Tistrella bauzanensis: one gene and its partner. The protein of the gene in region 2 interacts with the protein of the main gene of each other region in a pairwise test. Links are inferred from orthologs where the notes say so. Each region holds a gene or a part of one and is shown on either strand. Other genes may lie near its edges.

Region 1 (3,788 bases), on a different replicon or contig from region 2:
CGGATCAGGACGCTCATGATGCACAGCCGGCCGGCGATCACAAGTGTTGAAAACCAATGCGGTCGGTCGGGAAACCGGATGAGCGGCCCAGGCACGCGGCCCGCGACCACATGGACGGCATGTCGATATGGCGCGCCGTGCGGAACAGGTGGCCGGCGTGATTGACAGGGCACCCCCGACCGCTTATTTGAGGAACGATCTCGGACGAGGGTCTGCGCCCTGTCCGTTATCTGTCGCGCGTGAGTACAGGCGCCGTCCGCCACCGAAAGCTCCGGACCGGACGGCATCGCGTGCTCGGGAGCCAGGTCAGGGGATTACATGTTCGGCGCTCTAGCCCGGCGGATTTTCGGTACCGCCAACGATCGGACGGTGAAGTCGCTCCAGCGGGCGGTTCAGGCGATCAACGCCAAGGAGCCCGAGGTTCAGGCTCTCGACGATGCCGGACTCCGTGCCCGCACCGACGAATTTCGCGGGCGTCTTGCCAAGGGCGAGCCACTCGACGACCTTCTGGTCGATGCCTTCGCCACCGTGCGCGAGGCCGCGCGCCGTGTTCTGGGGCAGCGACATTTCGATGTCCAGCTGGTCGGCGGCATGGTGCTGCATCAGGGCCGCATCGCCGAGATGAAGACCGGTGAAGGCAAGACCCTGGTCTCGACGCTGGCCGCCTATCTGAACGCGCTGGAAGGCAAGGGCGTCCACGTCGTCACCGTCAACGACTATCTGGCGCGACGCGACTCGGAGTGGATGGGGCGGGTGCACCGTTTCCTGGGCCTGACCGTCGGTGCCATCCTGCCCGGCATGGACGATTACAGCCGCAGGCTGGCTTATGGCGCCGACATCACCTATGGCACCAACAACGAGTTTGGCTTCGACTATCTGCGCGACAACATGAAGTACGGGCTGGACCAGATGGTTCAGCGGCCATTCAACTTCGCGATCGTCGACGAGGTCGACAGCATCCTGATCGATGAAGCCCGCACGCCGCTGATCATTTCCGGTCCCACGGAAGACAATTCCGAACTGTACCGGCTGATCAACCGCTTCATCCCCGATCTGGGGGCGGATGATTTCGAGAAGGACGAGAAGCAGCGGTCGGTGATCCTGACCGATGTCGGCCAGGAACGGATCGAGGCGGCGCTGGGCGAGGCCGGGCTGATCACCGGCGGGCTCTATGACATCGAGAATGTCGCGATCGTCCATCACGTGAACCAGGCGCTGCGCGCCCACAAGCTGTTCACCCGCGACGTGGACTATATCGTCAAGGATGACAAGGTCATCATCATCGACGAGTTCACCGGCCGGATGATGGAAGGCCGCCGCTATTCCGAAGGGCTGCACCAGGCGCTGGAAGCCAAGGAAGAGGTGACGATCCAGAACGAGAACCAGACGCTGGCCTCGATCACCTTCCAGAACTATTTCCGCCTCTATCCCAAGCTGTCGGGCATGACCGGCACCGCCTTGACCGAGGCCGGCGAATTCGCCGAGATCTACAAGCTGGAAGTCGTGGCGATCCCGACCAATCGCGACGTGCAGCGCAAGGATGCCGATGACGAGGTCTACCGCTCCGAGCGCGAGAAGATCCAGGCGATCGTGACCGAAGTGAAGCAGGCGGCGGCCAAAGGCCAGCCGATCCTGATCGGCACCGTCTCGATCGAGAAATCGGAACTTCTGTCGCGGATGTTCACCGAGGGTGGCGTCCCGCATCAGGTGCTGAACGCCCGCTATCACGAGCAGGAAGCCCAGATCATCGCCCAGGCCGGCCGGCCTGGTGCCGTGACCATCGCCACCAACATGGCCGGTCGCGGCACCGATATCCAGCTGGGCGGCAACGTCCAGATGCGGGTCGAGGCCGAGCTTGGCGACATCACCGACGAGGCCGAGCGCGCCCGCCGGACGGCGGAGATCGAAACCGAGGTCGAGGCGGCGCGCGCGCAGGTGATGGCGGCCGGCGGCCTCTACGTCATCGGCTCGGAACGTCATGAAAGCCGGCGCATCGACAATCAGCTGCGCGGCCGTGCGGGCCGCCAGGGCGATCCCGGCGCGTCGAAATTCTTCGTGTCGCTGGAAGACGACCTGATGCGGATCTTCGGGTCCGAGCGCATCGACGGCATGCTGCGGCGTCTGGGTCTGGAAGAGGGGGAGGCGATCACCCATCCCTGGATCAACAAGGCGCTCGAAAAGGCACAGCAGAAGGTCGAGGCGCGCAACTTCGACATCCGCAAGAATCTGCTGCGCTATGACGACGTCATGAACGACCAGCGCAAGGTCGTCTATGAACAGCGCCGCGAGATGATGAATGCCGAGCGCGTCGACGACACGGTGCTGTCGATGCGCCACGAGGTCATCGCCGAGATCGTCGCCGAGGCAGCCCCCGAGAAGTCCTATCCTGAGCAGTGGAAGGTGGCCGAACTCACCGAGCGCTGCCAGAAGGTGCTGGCCTGCGACCTGCCGATCAAGGACTGGGCGGCCGAGGAAGGCATCGACCCCGAGGCGCTGCGCGAGCGGATCACCCAGGCCTCCGATGCCGTGATGGCGACCAAGGTCGAGTCCTATGGCCTCGAGACCATGCACCGGGTGGAAAAGAGCCTGCTGCTGCAGATCATCGACCATCACTGGAAAGAGCATCTGCTTCAGCTCGACTATCTCCGGCAGGGCATCGTGCTGCGCGCCTATGCGCAGAAGGATCCGCTGAACGAGTACAAGCGCGAGGCCTTCTCGCTGTTCGAAGGCATGCTCGACCGGATGCGCGAGACGGTGACCCAGGTGTTGTCGCATCTGGAAATCCGCGCCGCCAGCGCCCAGCAGCCTGCCGAGGCCGAACGGCCGATGCAGCCCACCACCGAGAGTCTGCCCGGCGCCGCCGCGATGACCGATGCCCCGGGCGAGGACGCGCCGCCATCGGCCCTGCCCGAAGGCTGGGAACGCACACCCCGCAACAGCAACTGCCCCTGCGGATCGGGCAGGAAATTCAAGCACTGCCACGGCCGGCTGGTCTGACCGTAAGGCCTCTGACATGAAGGCGCCCGCAATACTTGTCGTATCGCGGGCGCCTTCATGTCAGATCAGACCAAAGCTTGACTGAGATCAGGAATAAGTACCGTAATCTGGACCCGAACCCTCAACGGTGGATTCAGTAACGTGCCGCGCGACATCGAGCACCAGGGCTGGCGTCGTCCACAGATTTTTCGCCGCGGGAACACGTGTCGCCGTGGTTTCCAGATGTCCAGTCAGTGTCGCCTCGTTCGACCGCATCAGAGATGCTCTCCCTAAAAAATCTGCGATATCTTCATCCAAAATGGCGTCATTTGCCCGCCACATTCCGGGGCGGGCCAACTGGTACCAGATCAGTGATCGAATCGCCAGACAGCCATGGCCGATCCGGATGTTAGCGCTCCGCGATCTTCGAGAGACGCGGTCAGCAGCACGGCCGTGTCATGGATGCCAAGGTCAGCCAGTTGGTGCGGGGTACCGTTGCCGAACGACATATGGCCGCGGCCGATGATGCCCAGCACGACAGGGGGCGCACCCGGAGCGCCGAGCGCGCCGGCGATGTTGCAGGCGAAGGCCCGGTCCCAGACCTGCTGGGCGGCGACGAAGCGGTCGAAGCGTCGGGCACTTTCGGGGTCCACCGCCGGATCGGCCATGGCCCGCCCGGTCATCGCGGCGAGCTGGCGGCGATAGGCGGCACTGGCTGGCGCCGGGCGCGACACGCCGTCTTCGGCTGCCATGGCGGCTGCGGCATCGAAACCCTCGCGGCCGACCCGCCGCACCAGATCGCGCCGGCAGTT
Region 2 (4,850 bases):
GGTCATCGGCATCCCAGCCGGCCAGATCGGTGAAGGCGACCCGTTCGAACCGCGCGAGGCCAGCGGGGGCCGCCGGAGCCGCTGGGGGCGGCGTTTCAGGGGCAGGGCCGGGCGCGCGCGGGCCGATGGCGAACACGGCCACAACCAGCGCCACCAGCAGAATGACCGCTGCCGCGACCCGCGGCGCCATCACCGCTCGGCTCATGCGCCGCTGCGGGTGGCGGTCAGCATCCAGTTCGGATCGCTGGACCGGGTGTCACGCTCGAACGTCCACAGGTCGATCAGATCGATTTCCTCGGCACCGCCCGCGATCACCCGGTCCTGGTTGTCCAAGGTCTGGTTGATCTGGGTGGTGGAGAACCGCACCGTCACCTGCGCCAGGCTGCCCGCCAGCCGGGCTTCCGCGATGCGCGGTTCGCGCACCGACACGATCCGGGTGCTGTGGGTCTGGCCTTCCGCCTCGCGCTCGTCGATCACGGCCGAGAAGCCGGCCATCACCTGTGGTGACAGCAGCATGCCCAGCGTCTGTTTGTCGCCGCGGGCGAAGGCGTCCAGAACCATCTCGAACGCCTGCTGGGCACCGTCGAGGAAGCCCTTGGGGTCGAAATTGCGATCGGCGCGGCGGATATATTCGATGCCGTCGCGCGCCGGTTCGTCGATCAGCGCCATGACGCTGTCGGACATGGGAAACGGCAGCACCCGGGCGGGGCCGGGCGGTGCGGCGGGATCGCCCGCCTTGGCACCGGCTGCGGCATTTCGCCGCGACAGCGCCTTGTCCTCGGGCGGCCGCTCATGGCCGGTCCGCGTTCCAAGCACCCCACGCAGCCGCAATGCCACGAACACGGCAACCAGGGCGAAGAAGAGTATGTCGAGATATTCCATGAACACTGGACCTGGCCGTCGGAGGCGTCCGCGCGAAGGAGTTCGGCGGCGGGGCACGATCGATGGGCCGCACCCGGCTGAACCGGCACGACCAAACGTATCGCCAAGGGCGGCGGTTCGGATTACGTCACACGAACACAGCGAGGGTTGGACGGCGCCGCTTCCACCCTTACATAAGGGTCGGTTCAGGAAAGGGCAAGCATGGTCGCCGCAGTCTCACTGCTTCTTATCCTTCTCATCACGCCGCTGGTCGAGATCGTGCTGTTCATCCAGGTGGGCGGCGAGATCGGTGCCCTGCCGACGGTGGGCCTGTGTGTGCTGACCGCGGTGATCGGTGCCTGGATGCTCCGCCGCCAGGGGATCCGTGCGTTGATGAGCGCCCGCGCCCGCCTGGAGCGCAACGAGGCCCCGGTCGACGAGGTGTTCGACGGCCTGTTTCTGGGGCTGGCGGCGGTGCTGCTGCTGGTGCCGGGCTTCTTCACCGACGCGCTGGGTGCCTTGCTGCTGGTGCCGGGCCTGCGCCGGGTGTTGCAGCGCCAGATCCAGGCCCGCGCCCGGTTCATGATGGCCACCCGCAGCGCCGGCCCCGGCCAGGGCGGCGGCACCTGGCGGTCGGCTGACGGCACGGTGATCATTGAGGGCGAGTATTCGGCCCAGGAGGATGCGTCGCGCCGCCGGGACCGACCGGGTGGCAGCGATGACGACCCGCCGCTGATCGGCCGCTGACCGGCGGCCGGCAATCTTCAACCCGCGCGGCTTGCCGTGGGGGGCGGTCTCATGTTAGGCCGAACGGGGCCGGCGGTCTGGTCGCAAGTCTTCCTTGCGGCCCGGCCCGACCGGGCGCCCGGAACCGGACCTGCGTCAACCGGACGCCCGTCCATCAGACCCCATCTACCTCGTCATCAGGCACACGCCTGCGTCACCGAGCGGAGACCAGCACCCCATGGCCGACACCCAGACGCCCGAAGGCAATGATGCCGCCGGCGCCGGCACCGATGCCGCACCGCGCTTCCGTCTTGCCATCCAGTACATCAAGGATCTGTCGTTCGAGAACCCGAACGCGCCACGCTCGCTGATCGCCTCGGCCCAGAACCGGCCGAACATCGCGGTGACGGTGAATGTCGGCGCCCAGCCGCTGGGCGACAACAATTTCGAGGTCGAACTGAAGCTGTCGGCTTCGGCGAAGCACGAAGAGACCACCACCTTCCTGTGCGAACTGTCCTATGCCGGCGTGTTCATGCTGGAGAACTTCCCACAGGAACAGGTTCAGCCCTTCCTGCTGATCGAAGGCCCGCGCCAGATCTTCCCCTTCGCGCGCCGGATCATCTCGGACGCCACCCGCGATGGCGGTTTCCCGCCGCTGATGCTGGACCCGATCGATTTCGTGCAGCTGTATCAGGCCGAACAGCAGCGCCGCAGCCAGCCGCAGTGATGGCGGATGGCGGCGTGACACCGACGGTCACGCCCTGATCGCCGCAATCTGCCCGACGTGTACCTCTGCCCGACATGAAACGCCGCCGGTTCCCGCAGAGGGAGCCGGCGGCGTTTCATGTGTGTGAGGCATGCGGTGGCAGGCGGTCCGTCGGGTCAGGGCGCGCACTTGAGGTTGGCACTCGACAGCGCCCGGATCAGATCGGTCAGGGCACGCCGCGCGGTGGGATCGGCCACCGCCTCCACCCCCGGCGTCGGCCGGGTGATGGCCAATGGCTTCGGGTCCGGCTTCGGGTCGCGCCGGCGGCGGGGGGGGCACGGTCAGCGGATCGGTGGTGTCGTCGAGCAGGGCGTCCGGCGCCACTTCCAGCACCTCGGCCAGACGCACCAGCGTGCAGGCGGCAATGCGGTTGCGGCCCTTCTCATACTTCTGCAGCTGCTGAAAACTGATGCCCAGGGCCGCGGCACAGCGTTCCTGGGTGAGCCCACGGGCACGCCTGATGCGGCGGATGCGCTGGCCGACGCCGGCATGAAACAGGGCGTCGGCATCGGCAAGTGTGCCGGCGCACGGCGATGGATGCGGCGTCCCTGCATCATCGGCCCCTGTATCCCCGGCCCCTGCATCATCGGCCCCTGCATCTTCGGCCATGGCAGGGCTGGAACGGTGCAGGCTGCGGGTGCTGGCGTCCACGTCGGCCTCTCCCTCGGCTGGATCGTTGCACTGTCCGTTGCGCAGCGCGTCCACGCGGCGCGCATCACGCGGATGGCGCCGCACGGAAGCCAAGATGCAACGATGCTGAGGGATTAAACCATTTTTCGTGATGATCGCGCTACGTATCAATCAATGCGCGCAAAGTAAAGCAAACCGCGTGCCGGAAAGCAAACCGCGTGCCGGTCGGGAAGCGCGGGCCCGCGCCTGATCAGAACAGGCTGTCGACCGCCTCGGTCGGTCGGCCGATGACCGCACGTTGGCGGTGGATCACCACCGGGCGCTCGATCAGCCTGGGGTGGGCGGCCATGGCGGCGATCAGCGCGCTGTCGCCGATCGCCGGGTCGTCCAGCCCCAGGGCCTTGTATTCCGGCTCGCCCTTGCGGATCAACGCGCGGGCATCCACACCCAGAATGCCGAGCACCGCCGCGATCTTGACCGCGTCGGGCGGGGTGTCGAGATAGCGCACGACGATCGGATTGATGCCGCGCGCGGTGAGCCGGTCGAGCACGGCCCGCGATTTCGAGCAGCGCGGATTATGCCAGATGATGACGTCGTCGGTGGTCATGGTCCGGAAGGCTCCTGGCCTGATGAACGGGTGGTGGCCGGTGTGCGATAGCGGCCGGGGGTGCCGCCCTCAGCGCCGGCTTTCGATGGCATCCCAGATCGAGGCGGCGAGATTGGTGCCGTCGAAGCGCTCGATCTCCTGAAGCCCGGTCGGCGAGGTGACGTTGATCTCGGTGAGATAGTCGCCGATCACGTCGATGCCGACGAAGATCAGCCCCTGGGCCTTCAGTGACGGGCCGATCGCCTCGCAGATCTCGCGTTCACGCGCGGTGAGCGACGTGGCCTCGGGCCGGCCGCCGACATGCATGTTCGACCGCGCCTCACCCTCGGCGGGCACCCGGTTGATGGCGCCGAGCGGTTCGCCGTCGACCAGGATGATCCGCTTGTCGCCCTGGCGGACATCGGGCAGATAGCGCTGGGCGATGATCGGCTCGCGGCCCAGCCGGCTGAACACCTCGACCGCGCTGTTGAAATTCTCGTCATCCGGGCGGATGCGGAACACGGCGGCACCGCCATTGCCGTAGAGCGGCTTCAGAATGATGTCGCGGTGCTCGGCCCGGAACTCCCGCAGCGCCAGCACGTCGGTGGTGATCAGGGTCGGTGGCGCCAACTCGGGGTAATGGGTGACCAGCAGCTTTTCGGGCGCATTGCGCACAGATGACGGATCATTCACCACCAGCGTTTTCGGATGCACATGCTCAAGCATGTGGGTTGTGGTGATATAGGCCATGTCGAAGGGCGGATCCTGGCGCAGCAGCACCACATCGGTATCGGCCAGATCCCGCACCTCGGCGGCGCCCATGCGGTAATGATCGCCGGCCATGCGGCGCACGGTGATCTCGTGGCCGCGGGCAGTGACCCGGCCGTCGCGCAGCGACAGGTCGCGGGGCAGGTAATAGAACAGACGGTGGCCGCGGCGCTCGGCTTCGAGCATCAGCGCGAAGGTGCTGTCGGCATTGATGTCGATCGACTGGATCGGGTCCATCTGGACGGCGACGGCAAGGCTCATCGAACGGTTTCCTTCACGGGGATGCGTCAGTTGATCTCGGCACGCAGGCGCTCGACCAGGGTCAGCGCACGCCGGCGGGGTTCCTCGGCGGTGGTGTTGGCGGCGAAAACCTCCAGCGCCTGCACGGCGCCCAGTTGTTCGCCAAGCCGGGCGCGCATCAGCCCCAGCTCGTACCACAGCGCCCAGTCGGTGGGGGCGATCAGCAGCATGCGGGCCAGGATGTCGCGGGCACGTTCAAGCTCGCCGCGTCCC

The links. Proteins that work in one complex are often made in the same cells at the same time.
Region 1: the proteins of secB (region 2) and secA interact in binary tests that used the Escherichia coli proteins (3 or more experiments, as listed by UniProt). The link is inferred for Tistrella bauzanensis from one-to-one orthologs.

What each region holds. Positions count from the first base shown.
Region 1 is NZ_BMDZ01000008.1:58,661-62,448, reverse strand. The notes cover bases 1-3,197. They hold secA (preprotein translocase subunit SecA), read left to right. Parts: upstream 1-318; coding sequence 319-2,997; downstream 2,998-3,197. Outside these bases: IEW15_RS05550 (ChaN family lipoprotein), read right to left, coding at 3,345-3,788. UniProt on the Escherichia coli protein: Required for protein export, interacts with the SecYEG preprotein conducting channel.
Region 2 is NZ_BMDZ01000099.1:7,279-12,128, forward strand. The notes cover bases 876-3,569. They hold secB (protein-export chaperone SecB), read left to right. Parts: upstream 876-1,825; coding sequence 1,826-2,314; downstream 2,315-3,569. Other genes in these bases: IEW15_RS23455 (Tim44/TimA family putative adaptor protein), read right to left, coding at 876-882; IEW15_RS23460 (FxsA family protein), read left to right, coding at 1,084-1,608; IEW15_RS26805 (helix-turn-helix domain-containing protein), read right to left, coding at 2,342-2,962; arsC (arsenate reductase (glutaredoxin)), read right to left, coding at 3,234-3,569. In the rest of the region: mltA (murein transglycosylase A), read right to left, coding at 1-190; more of IEW15_RS23455, read right to left, coding at 202-875; more of arsC, read right to left, coding at 3,570-3,590; gshB (glutathione synthase), read right to left, coding at 3,660-4,598; IEW15_RS23485 (SirB1 family protein), read right to left, coding at 4,625-4,850. UniProt on the Escherichia coli protein: One of the proteins required for the normal export of some preproteins out of the cell cytoplasm. It is a molecular chaperone that binds to a subset of precursor proteins, maintaining them in a translocation-competent state.